DNA from 2 places in the Bradyrhizobium sp. ISRA430 genome. Region 1 is predicted to be linked to the other one. Evidence: predicted binding sites of a transcription regulator. Region 1 holds the regulator's gene; the other holds the start of a gene.

Region 1 (4,420 bases):
TCCAGATGTCGTTTGCGGCAACGCTTGGGCTGGTTGCGCTGGTGCAGATCGGCATGCCGAACCTGTTTGCCTCACCCGATCATTCGGCGACGGCGCGGATTGCGCTGTGGGGCGGCCGTGAGATCGCCATGCTGTTCCTGGCCTCGCTGATCGCGGGCTTTGCGACCACGCCCTATGCCGCCTTCCACTTTCACCGCGTCACGCCGTTCGGTGTGCTCGCGAACCTCGCGGCGATGCCGGTGGTCTCGGCGCTGGTGATGCCGGCCGGGCTGTTGGGATTGATCGCAGCGCCGTTCGGGCTCGACGGCGTGTTCTGGTGGCTGATGGGTGTCGGCATCGACTGGATGGTCGTGGTCGCGCAGTGGGTTGCGAATCTTCCGGGCGCGGTCGGCCGCATTGCCGCTTTCGGCATCGCCCCGCTGATCGCGGCGAGCATCGGCATCGTCCTGATGGGCCTGTTGCGCACGCCCTTGCGCTGGACCGGTGCGCTCGTGCTGGTCGCAGCGATTGTGTGGGCGGTGTCCGTGCGCCAGCCGGACGTCCTGATCGCAGGCGACGGGCGTAACATCGCAGTGCGCGGCAGCGACGGCCGCTTGCATCTCATCGCGGCGAACAAGGACGCGTTCCTCGCCAAGGAGTGGCTTGCGGCCGATGCCGATCCGCGCAGCGCCGGTGATGCATCGCTCGGTAGCGGCGTGTCATGCGACGAATCCGGATGCGTGACCCCGCTCGCCGACGGCCGCCTGATCGCGCTGGCGCTGCGCGTGGATGCGCTCTCGGATGATTGCAGCCGGGCTGCGCTGGTGGTGACAGCGAGACCCGCGCCGCCCGATTGTGCGGCGATGGTGGTCGACCGGGATCGTCTCATGAGCCAGGGCGGCTTGGCGCTCGCGCGCCGCGGCGACGGCTTTGCGGTGCAGGCGGTGAGGGCGAGGGGCGCAAATCGCCCCTGGTCGCCGGCAATCGCCGGCGATGGCTATTATGAACCAAACCTCGCGCCACGGCCGGCCGCACCGCGCTCCAGGGACGCAACGCCGTCGGAGGCCGACCTTCAGGTCGAGGACTGACGCATGATCCGGAAAAGTGTGTAGCGTTTTTCCCTTCGCGACAAACGCGGAATGCGTTTGCGCGGAGATCATGCTCAAATATTACGCGTCAGCCGATCGGCAGGCGCGTAACGGTCGGCTGCGGCCTGTCAGCGGCGACTTGCGGCTTGTGCTCACCGGCCGGCTGGGTCACCGGCAATTGCAGCACGGTTGCGCGCTGGCCTTCGACGAGCTGCGTCACCAGCACATATTTGCCGTCGGGGAATTCGATCGCGTCATGATGGCGATCGGGAATGTGCGGATCGACTTTGCCGAACTTGCCGACGCGGGAGTTGATGGTGCGCGTCCAGATCCAGCGATTGTCGTAGCGGACGTTGTCGGCGAAGGCGAGCTCCGTTCCCGGCAGCAGGCAGACCGCGACGGAGAGATCGGCTTCCGAAGCGAAGCCGCGCGTCGAGGTGCCGCGGAAGGTTGTCGTGACGATCGTCTCACCGACCTGGGCGGGACGGGTCGCGACGGCATGCAGGCTGTAGTCACACATCGCAAGTGCTCCTCATAAGAGATAGCGACCCGTGCCCCCGGAGGCCCAGGCCTCTATCAGGAAGGCTCCGATGATATGCGATGTTGAGGGCAAATCTGCGACTTGCGTGCAGACCTGCCGATCACATTATCTTTTCTGCGTTGAGCAAGAGCCTTTGGAACAAAGCAGGCTCGTGCGAATTTTCTTCTGTTGCGCTCGTCGAGATCAATCCTGAATTCACCGGCGCTGCACAACACGCGGCGGAGGTCGATTGCTCCACGCGACTTGCATCGGCTCACGCCTCGCCGAAGACGCTCAGTATTTCCGGTACAGCCCGATCAGCTTGCCCTGAATCTTTACGCGGTTCGGCGGCAGGATGCGCACCTCGTAGGCCGCATTGGCCGGCTCGAGCGCGATCGAGGCGCCGCGCCGGCGGAAGCGTTTCAGGGTCGCTTCCTCGTCGTCGATCAGGGCCACCACGATGTCGCCGGTGTCGGCGCTCTCGTTGCGCTGGATCAGCGCCATGTCGCCGTCGAGGATGCCGGCCTCCACCATCGAATCGCCGCGCACTTCGAGCGCGTAATGCTCGCCCGAGCCGAGCATGTCCGGCGGTACGCTGATGGTGTGGCTGCGGGTCTGCAAGGCCTCGATCGGCGTGCCCGCCGCGATGCGGCCCATCACGGGCACAGCGACCGGACGTTCACCCTCGTCCACGGGGGCGCTGGAGCCGCGTACCTTACCGAGATTGCCTTCGATGACGCTCGGCGTGAAGCCGCGCCGATTGCCGGCCGCGGCCTGAAGCTCGGGCAGCTTGATCACTTCGATGGCGCGGGCACGATTGGGCAGGCGGCGGATGAAGCCGCGCTCCTCGAGTGCGGTGATCAGGCGATGGATGCCCGACTTCGAGCGCAGATCGAGCGCGTCCTTCATCTCGTCGAAGGAGGGCGGCACGCCGCTTTCCTTCAGGCGTTCGCTGATGAACCGCAGAAGCTCGTATTGTTTGCGCGTTAACATCTCGACCAAATCCCCCGGTTGATGTCGTTCGATTCCGAGACGCTGAAGTTAGCGGCGCACCGCTAGATGCTCGAAACAAATCATGAACGGACACTATATGTTCGATATGTGTTCCGCAACTGCTTAATTTTGCGTGAACACGATAAACTTCGCGGAACACGCGCGGCCGGCTCGTTCAAGCGGGCAGCCGCAACACCTCGCAGGGCGCGCCTGCTTCGGCCTTCGGCGCGAACGGCGGCCGCACGAGAAGTGCCTGTGCCGCAGCGAGATTTGCAAGCAGAGAAGAGTCCTGATTGTTGACGGGAACCGCGACCAGCGTGCCGTCGTCGCGCTCTTCGAGGCGCACGCGAAGATAGTCCTCGCGCATGTCGTTGGCGGCGAGCTCGCCCCCGACTACGGCGCGCTCGCGGCGGTGGTGAACGGGCTGACGGCCCGCAAGCGCGCGAATCAACGGCACCATGAACAGGAAGGCGCAAACGTAAGACGAGACCGGATTGCCGGGCAGGCCGATCACGCGCATCGCGCCGAGATGGCCATGCATCATCGGCTTGCCCGGCCGCATCGCGATCTTCCAGAACGCCATCGCAATGCCCTCGGCCTTGAGCGCCTGCTGGACCAGATCGTGATCGCCGACCGACGCACCGCCGGTCGTGATCAGGACGTCGGCGCCGGTTTCGCGGGCGGAGCGGATACCGGCGGTGGTGGCCTCCAGGGTGTCGGCGGCGATCCCAAGGTCGATCGTGTCGGCGCCCTCCCGGCGCGCCAGCGCGTGGATCGCATAGCCGTTGGAATAGACGATCTGGCCGGGGCCGGGTGTTGTGCCCGGCATCACCAGCTCATCGCCGGTGGCGAGGATTGCGACCTTCGGGCGGCGGCGGACGGGAAGGTCAGGATGGTTCATACCGGCGGCGAGGGCCAGGCTTCGCTCGGTGAGGCGGGCGCCTGCCCGTAGCAGCACGTCGCCCTCGGAAAAGTCGACGCCGGCGCGCCGGATATGCCGTCCGGCGACGGCGGCCTCCTTGATCGTGATGCGCTTGCCGTCCGCGACCGTGTCCTCCTGGATCACGACGGCATCTGCGCCGTTGGGAATCACGCCGCCGGTGAAGATCCGGACCGCCTCGCCGGCACCCAGCGTTGGCGCGAACGGCCGGCCCGCCGCGACCTCGCCGATCACGCTGAGCTGCGCATCGACCTTGGCCGCATCGCTCGCGCGCACGGCATAGCCGTCCATCGCCGACATTGCCTGGGGGGGCTGCGTACGCCGGGCGGTGACGTCGCGTGCCAGTACGCGGTGAAAGGCGCCTTCCAGCGCGATCATCTCTTCGGATAGCGGCTCCACGCCGGCCAGCACCGCGGCAAGCGCGTCAGAAACCGGCATCAGGGCCACGGGCGAAATCTCCTGCTTGGCAAGTCGATTGGCAAATCGAACCGTCTCGGCGTCAAGGGTTCTAGCCGAGCGCGTGCGCCGAAGCAAAACCCGGCGTCCGGACGAACGATCGTGCCGGCTTCTACGCTTGTGAGATGATTGGATTCAGGTCCGGTGCGACATGATCTGGATGACGCTGCAGACTGGCACCCGCGCAGCGATCGCAAGAACGAAAGCAACAAGGGCCATGGTCAACATCAATCCGCTCCCGTCGGCTCGTTCCGACTAGCATCCTTGGCCACATCGGGCGCGTTGGGACTTTGATCCTTGTCGGGCAGGGGATCGGCCTGCGATTTCAGATCGGCGGCCTTGCTAATCAGCTTGGCTGAGAGATCCGAGTCCGACGTGGTTCTGGCGAATTCGAGCAGGAGAGAGGCTTGCTTGGTGAGGTAGGCTTTACCCAACACGACGATC
Region 2 (4,420 bases), 130 kb from region 1:
CCGAGTGCGGAGAGGCTGATCTTGTTGTCGATCCAGGCATAGCCGCCGGTGCCGTAGAACAGGACCTGGTTGACCGCCCAGCCGATGCGGCCGCGCACGGTGCCCATCGCATCGGTCTTCGAGCTCGCCGTTGCGGTCGCAACACCGAAGCCGGGGACGACGGTGGCGCCGGTCACCGAAGCGCTGACGTCAGCCCAGGCGCCGTCGGCTTCGAGGCCGAACACGACGTTGCCGGCCTGCCAGTTGTAGCCGGCCGTGCCGCCGACAAAGCCGCCCTTCATCTTCGGGTCGGTCGAGGAATTTTCCCACGCGCCGCCACCGACGATACCGAGGTAGAAGCCGGTCCAGTTGTAGACCGCGGCCGGAGCGATCGGAGCCTTGGTGTAGTGGCGGGCTGCGAGATCGGCAGCCGTGGCGGGAGCAAATGCGCTCAGTGCGAACAAACAGGCCGAAGCCAACAAAACCTTCTTCATCTTCAATTCAGTCCCAGTCCCGGTTTCTGTTTTTGCCTTCCGTGCGAAAGGAAGGACATCGGACGCTCTCGTCCAACTGCGGCCGGCTTACACCAGCGAAGCTGGAAGTTGTGTACCCCAAAAGTCACAACAGGTCAGAAAACGGGCTGCATTGCTGACCTATTGTTCAGCAGCGCGCAGCAAAAAGGCCGGCGCGAGGCCGGCCTTGAAGCACCGATCGATATCCGGGTGATATCAGTACTTTGCGATCACCGGGCCACCCCAGCGATAGTTCACGCGGACGAGCCCCATATCGACATCCTGGCTGATGCGCTCGGTTTGCACGAAGACGCCACCGAGGGAGAAGTCGTTGTTGCGGTGTCCCAGGAAGATATGATCGTACTCGACGCCGACCGACCAGTTGGGCGCGAAGCCGAACTCCAGGCCAGCGCCGACGGTGCCGCCCCAGCGGGTCTCGCGAGCCGAGCCGAAGACGGTGCCTGCGCCTACAAAGCCTGGCGCTGTGATCAGGTCGTACCTGTCTCCGACCACCGCACCGCCGCCCTTCACGTAGAAGAGGACGTTGTTCCAAGCGTAACCAACCTGTCCCGTGATCAGGCCGAAAGCGTCGATCCGGGTGCGGTTCTGCTGGAAAGGCGCGCTGGGGCTGATGTTGTCGCCCTTGAAGTCAGCCCAGTTGCCCTGACCCTCGACACCGAACACCCAGTTGGCCGACTGCCAGCGATAGCCGATCTGGCCACCGACAGTGCCCCCGGTCGCGTCGTGGCAACCGTCGCCCACCAGCGTGCCGGTTACCGGTGTCACAAAGTCCCAGCACTTGTGGCTGGTGCCGCCACCGCCGTTGATGCCGATGTAGAAGCCGCTCCAGTCGTAGACCGCGGCCACCGCAGGCGGCGGAGCCTTGGTGTACGGACGCGCGGCGAGGTCCGCAGCGCTCGCGGGAGCTGACAGGCTCAGTGCCACAGCTCCGATTGCACCCACCCAAATCTTATTCATTGCAGTCTCCCCAGTTTCGCCCGCTTCTCGAAATCCCCGAAGCGGTCAATTAGGCGCGACGCCCATATGAACTAATTCCGAGGCAACCCTAGCTTAATGTCGCACCTGAGTCCGTCTCCGAAATGCAACAGACGCAGACGAACGACAGAGCCGGTAAGTTAATGAATGTTAAGTGGTTTCAACCGTTCGCGGGAACCCAAAAAAGTTCCATCTCGGTTTGCCACTTTCTCGACGCATCCGCGTCATTCAGCCGTCACAGCCTTCCGTTGGTTTCGCCAAGAACAAATCTGGAACAAGGCGACCGCCGATGCTATATGTGGGGATAAGTTGAGGGGTGGCGGGCTGATCGGCGGCTGCAAGCGCCTTGCGAGCGTATAGGGTCCTCCCAACGGGCGAATGGCGCGGCAACGCGCGGCCTTTTTCGAAATTCAGTGACGTTTGGAGTGGAGAGCGGCGATGGCGGGAAGCATCAACAAGGTCATTCTGGTCGGAAATCTCGGCAAGGATCCGGAAATCCGCCGCACCCAGGACGGGCGACCGATCGCAAATCTGTCGATCGCGACCTCGGAAACCTGGCGGGACAAGGCGACCGGCGAGCGCAAGGAAAAGACCGAGTGGCACCGCGTGGTGATCTTCAACGAGGGGCTCGCCAAGGTCGCCGAACAGTACCTGAAGAAGGGCTCGAAGGTTTACGTCGAGGGCGCGCTCCAGACCCGCAAATGGACCGATCAGAGCGGGGTGGAGAAATACTCCACCGAAGTCGTGCTCCAGGGCTTCAACTCGAACCTCACCATGCTCGACGGCCGTGGCGGCGGAGGAGGCGGCAACTTCGGCGAGGAGCCGGGCGGCGACTTCGGCTCCAGCGGTCCGGTCAGCAGCGCTCCGCGCCGTCCTGTGGCCGCTGGCGGCGGTCGCAACAGCGACATGGATGACGACATCCCGTTCTGAGGCCGCGAGGGCGCAGGGTACCTCGCATCTTGGATCCCGCTAACTCGCGTAAAGCGGCAAAATTCCTTACCAATCGTCGGATAGGGCTTGGCATTTCCGGCCTTGCTTCAGATTGCGCCTGAGCTTTTGACGGGGCGCGATGTGAATGGTATTAACTTGATGTTAATTCTATTCACATTGCCGTTTCCGCCGCTCTGGAGGTCGCCCGCCCATGAGCCTCGCGCCACTGCTTGAGGCCGCGCCGGCCATTCCGCTGCATGCCTTCGCGGCCATGGCCGCGTTCGGGCTTGGCCTCGTTCAGTTCGCGGCGCCCAAGGGCACGCTGCCGCATCGGACGATCGGCTGGATCTGGGTCGTCCTGATGGTCGTCGTGGCCGCGTCGTCATTCTGGATCCACCAGATCCGGCTGGTTGGCCCGTTCAGCCCGATCCATCTCCTGTCGATCTTCACGCTGGTGGTGCTGCCACTGGCGGTGTGGCGCGCCCATACTCATCGCGTCGCCGATCATCGCCGGATGATGATCTTCATCTTTACCGGCGCGCTGGTGGTGGCGGGCCTGTTCACGCTGGTGCCCGGACGCATCATGCACCGTGTGATTTTCGGCGCTTGAGGAGTGGTTTCCGGCGGCACGTTCCGGCGGTTCCGGCGGCAGTGCTATAGAGCGCGTAAGTCGTTGGAAAAATAAGCGGAAAAAGCGCTTCCTGGGGGCCTTGCGAGGGTGGTTATCACGCGCTCGATGCGCTATATGATTCCCAGACAAAACCTCACCGGATTTCCCCTTGGCTGACGACGACAACAAGCCCGGCGACCAGCCGGCGCAACCCTCGGACATTCGCCCCGTTTCCATCTACGAGGAGATGAAGAAGTCCTATCTCGATTACGCGATGAGCGTGATCGTGGCGCGTGCGCTGCCCGATGCGCGCGACGGGTTGAAGCCGGTGCATCGCCGCATCCTGTTCGCGATGAACAATCGCGGCGATACTCCGGACAAGAAGCATAAGAAGTCCGCCGGTGCCGTCGGCGAGGTCATGGGTAAATACCACCCGCATGGCGACCAGGCGATCTACGACGCGCTGGTACGCATGGCGCAGGACTTCTCGATGCGCGCGCCGCTGATCGACGGGCAGGGCAATTTCGGCTCCGTCGACGGCGATCCGCCGGCGGCCATGCGTTACACCGAGTCCCGCCTGACCAAGATCGCGCTGAAGCTGCTCGAGGACATCGACGACGATACCGTCGATTTCCAGGACAACTATGACGGTTCCGAGAAAGAGCCGGTGGTGCTGCCGGCCAGGTTCCCGAACCTGCTGGTCAACGGTGCCGGCGGCATCGCGGTCGGCATGGCCACCAACATCCCACCGCACAATCTGGGCGAGGTGATCGACGCTTGCGTGGCGCTGATCGACAATCCGTCGCTTACCATCGACGAGCTCAACAACATCATCCCGGGTCCGGATTTCCCGACCGGCGGCATCATTCTCGGACGCCAGGGCATCCGCAGCGCATATCATCTTGGCCGCGGCTCCATCGTGATGCGCGGCAAGGTCGAGTTCGAGACGATCCGCAAGGAGCGCGAGGCGATCGTCATCACCGAGATTCCGTATCAGGTGAACAAGGCGACAATGGTGGAGCGCATCGCCGAGCTCTACAAGGAAAAGAAGATCGAGGGCATTTCCGACCTGCGCGACGAGTCCGACCGCGACGGCTACCGCGTCGTCGTCGAGCTCAAGCGCGATGCCATGCCCGACGTGGTGCTGAACCAGCTCTATAAGTTCACGCCGCTGCAGACCTCTTTCGGCGTCAACGCCGTCGCGCTCGACTCCGGCCGTCCGCAGACGATGAACCTGAAGGACATGCTGACGATCTTCGTCGGCTTCCGCGAGCAGGTCGTGACGCGCCGGACCAAATACAAGCTGCGCAAGGCGCGCGAAAGGGCGCACGAGCAGGTCGGCCTTGCGATTGCGGTCGCCAATATCGACGAGATCATCCGTGTGATCCGGACC

Evidence for each region. Region 1 encodes LexA, which represses DNA repair genes until DNA is damaged. Its sites were predicted from a motif close to TGTTCNNNNTGTGTTCNG; they were not measured.
Region 2: MTX21_RS05290 (single-stranded DNA-binding protein) is a predicted target of LexA. The motif match lies at 1,747-1,764, and genes of this name have one in related genera.

Annotation. Positions count from the first base shown of each region.
Region 1 is NZ_CP094516.1:896,286-900,705, forward strand. Features, by position in the region: gene MTX21_RS04670 (ComEC/Rec2 family competence protein) at 1-1,067, shown strand, start outside; gene MTX21_RS04675 (hypothetical protein) at 1,156-1,587, opposite strand; gene lexA (transcriptional repressor LexA) at 1,882-2,580, opposite strand; gene glp (gephyrin-like molybdotransferase Glp) at 2,756-3,967, opposite strand; gene MTX21_RS04690 (hypothetical protein) at 4,204-4,413, opposite strand.
Region 2 is NZ_CP094516.1:1,023,403-1,027,822, forward strand. Features, by position in the region: gene MTX21_RS05280 (outer membrane protein) at 1-473, opposite strand, end outside; gene MTX21_RS05285 (outer membrane beta-barrel protein) at 708-1,469, opposite strand; gene MTX21_RS05290 (single-stranded DNA-binding protein) at 1,926-2,417, shown strand; gene MTX21_RS05295 (DUF2306 domain-containing protein) at 2,629-3,027, shown strand; gene gyrA (DNA gyrase subunit A) at 3,197-4,420, shown strand, end outside.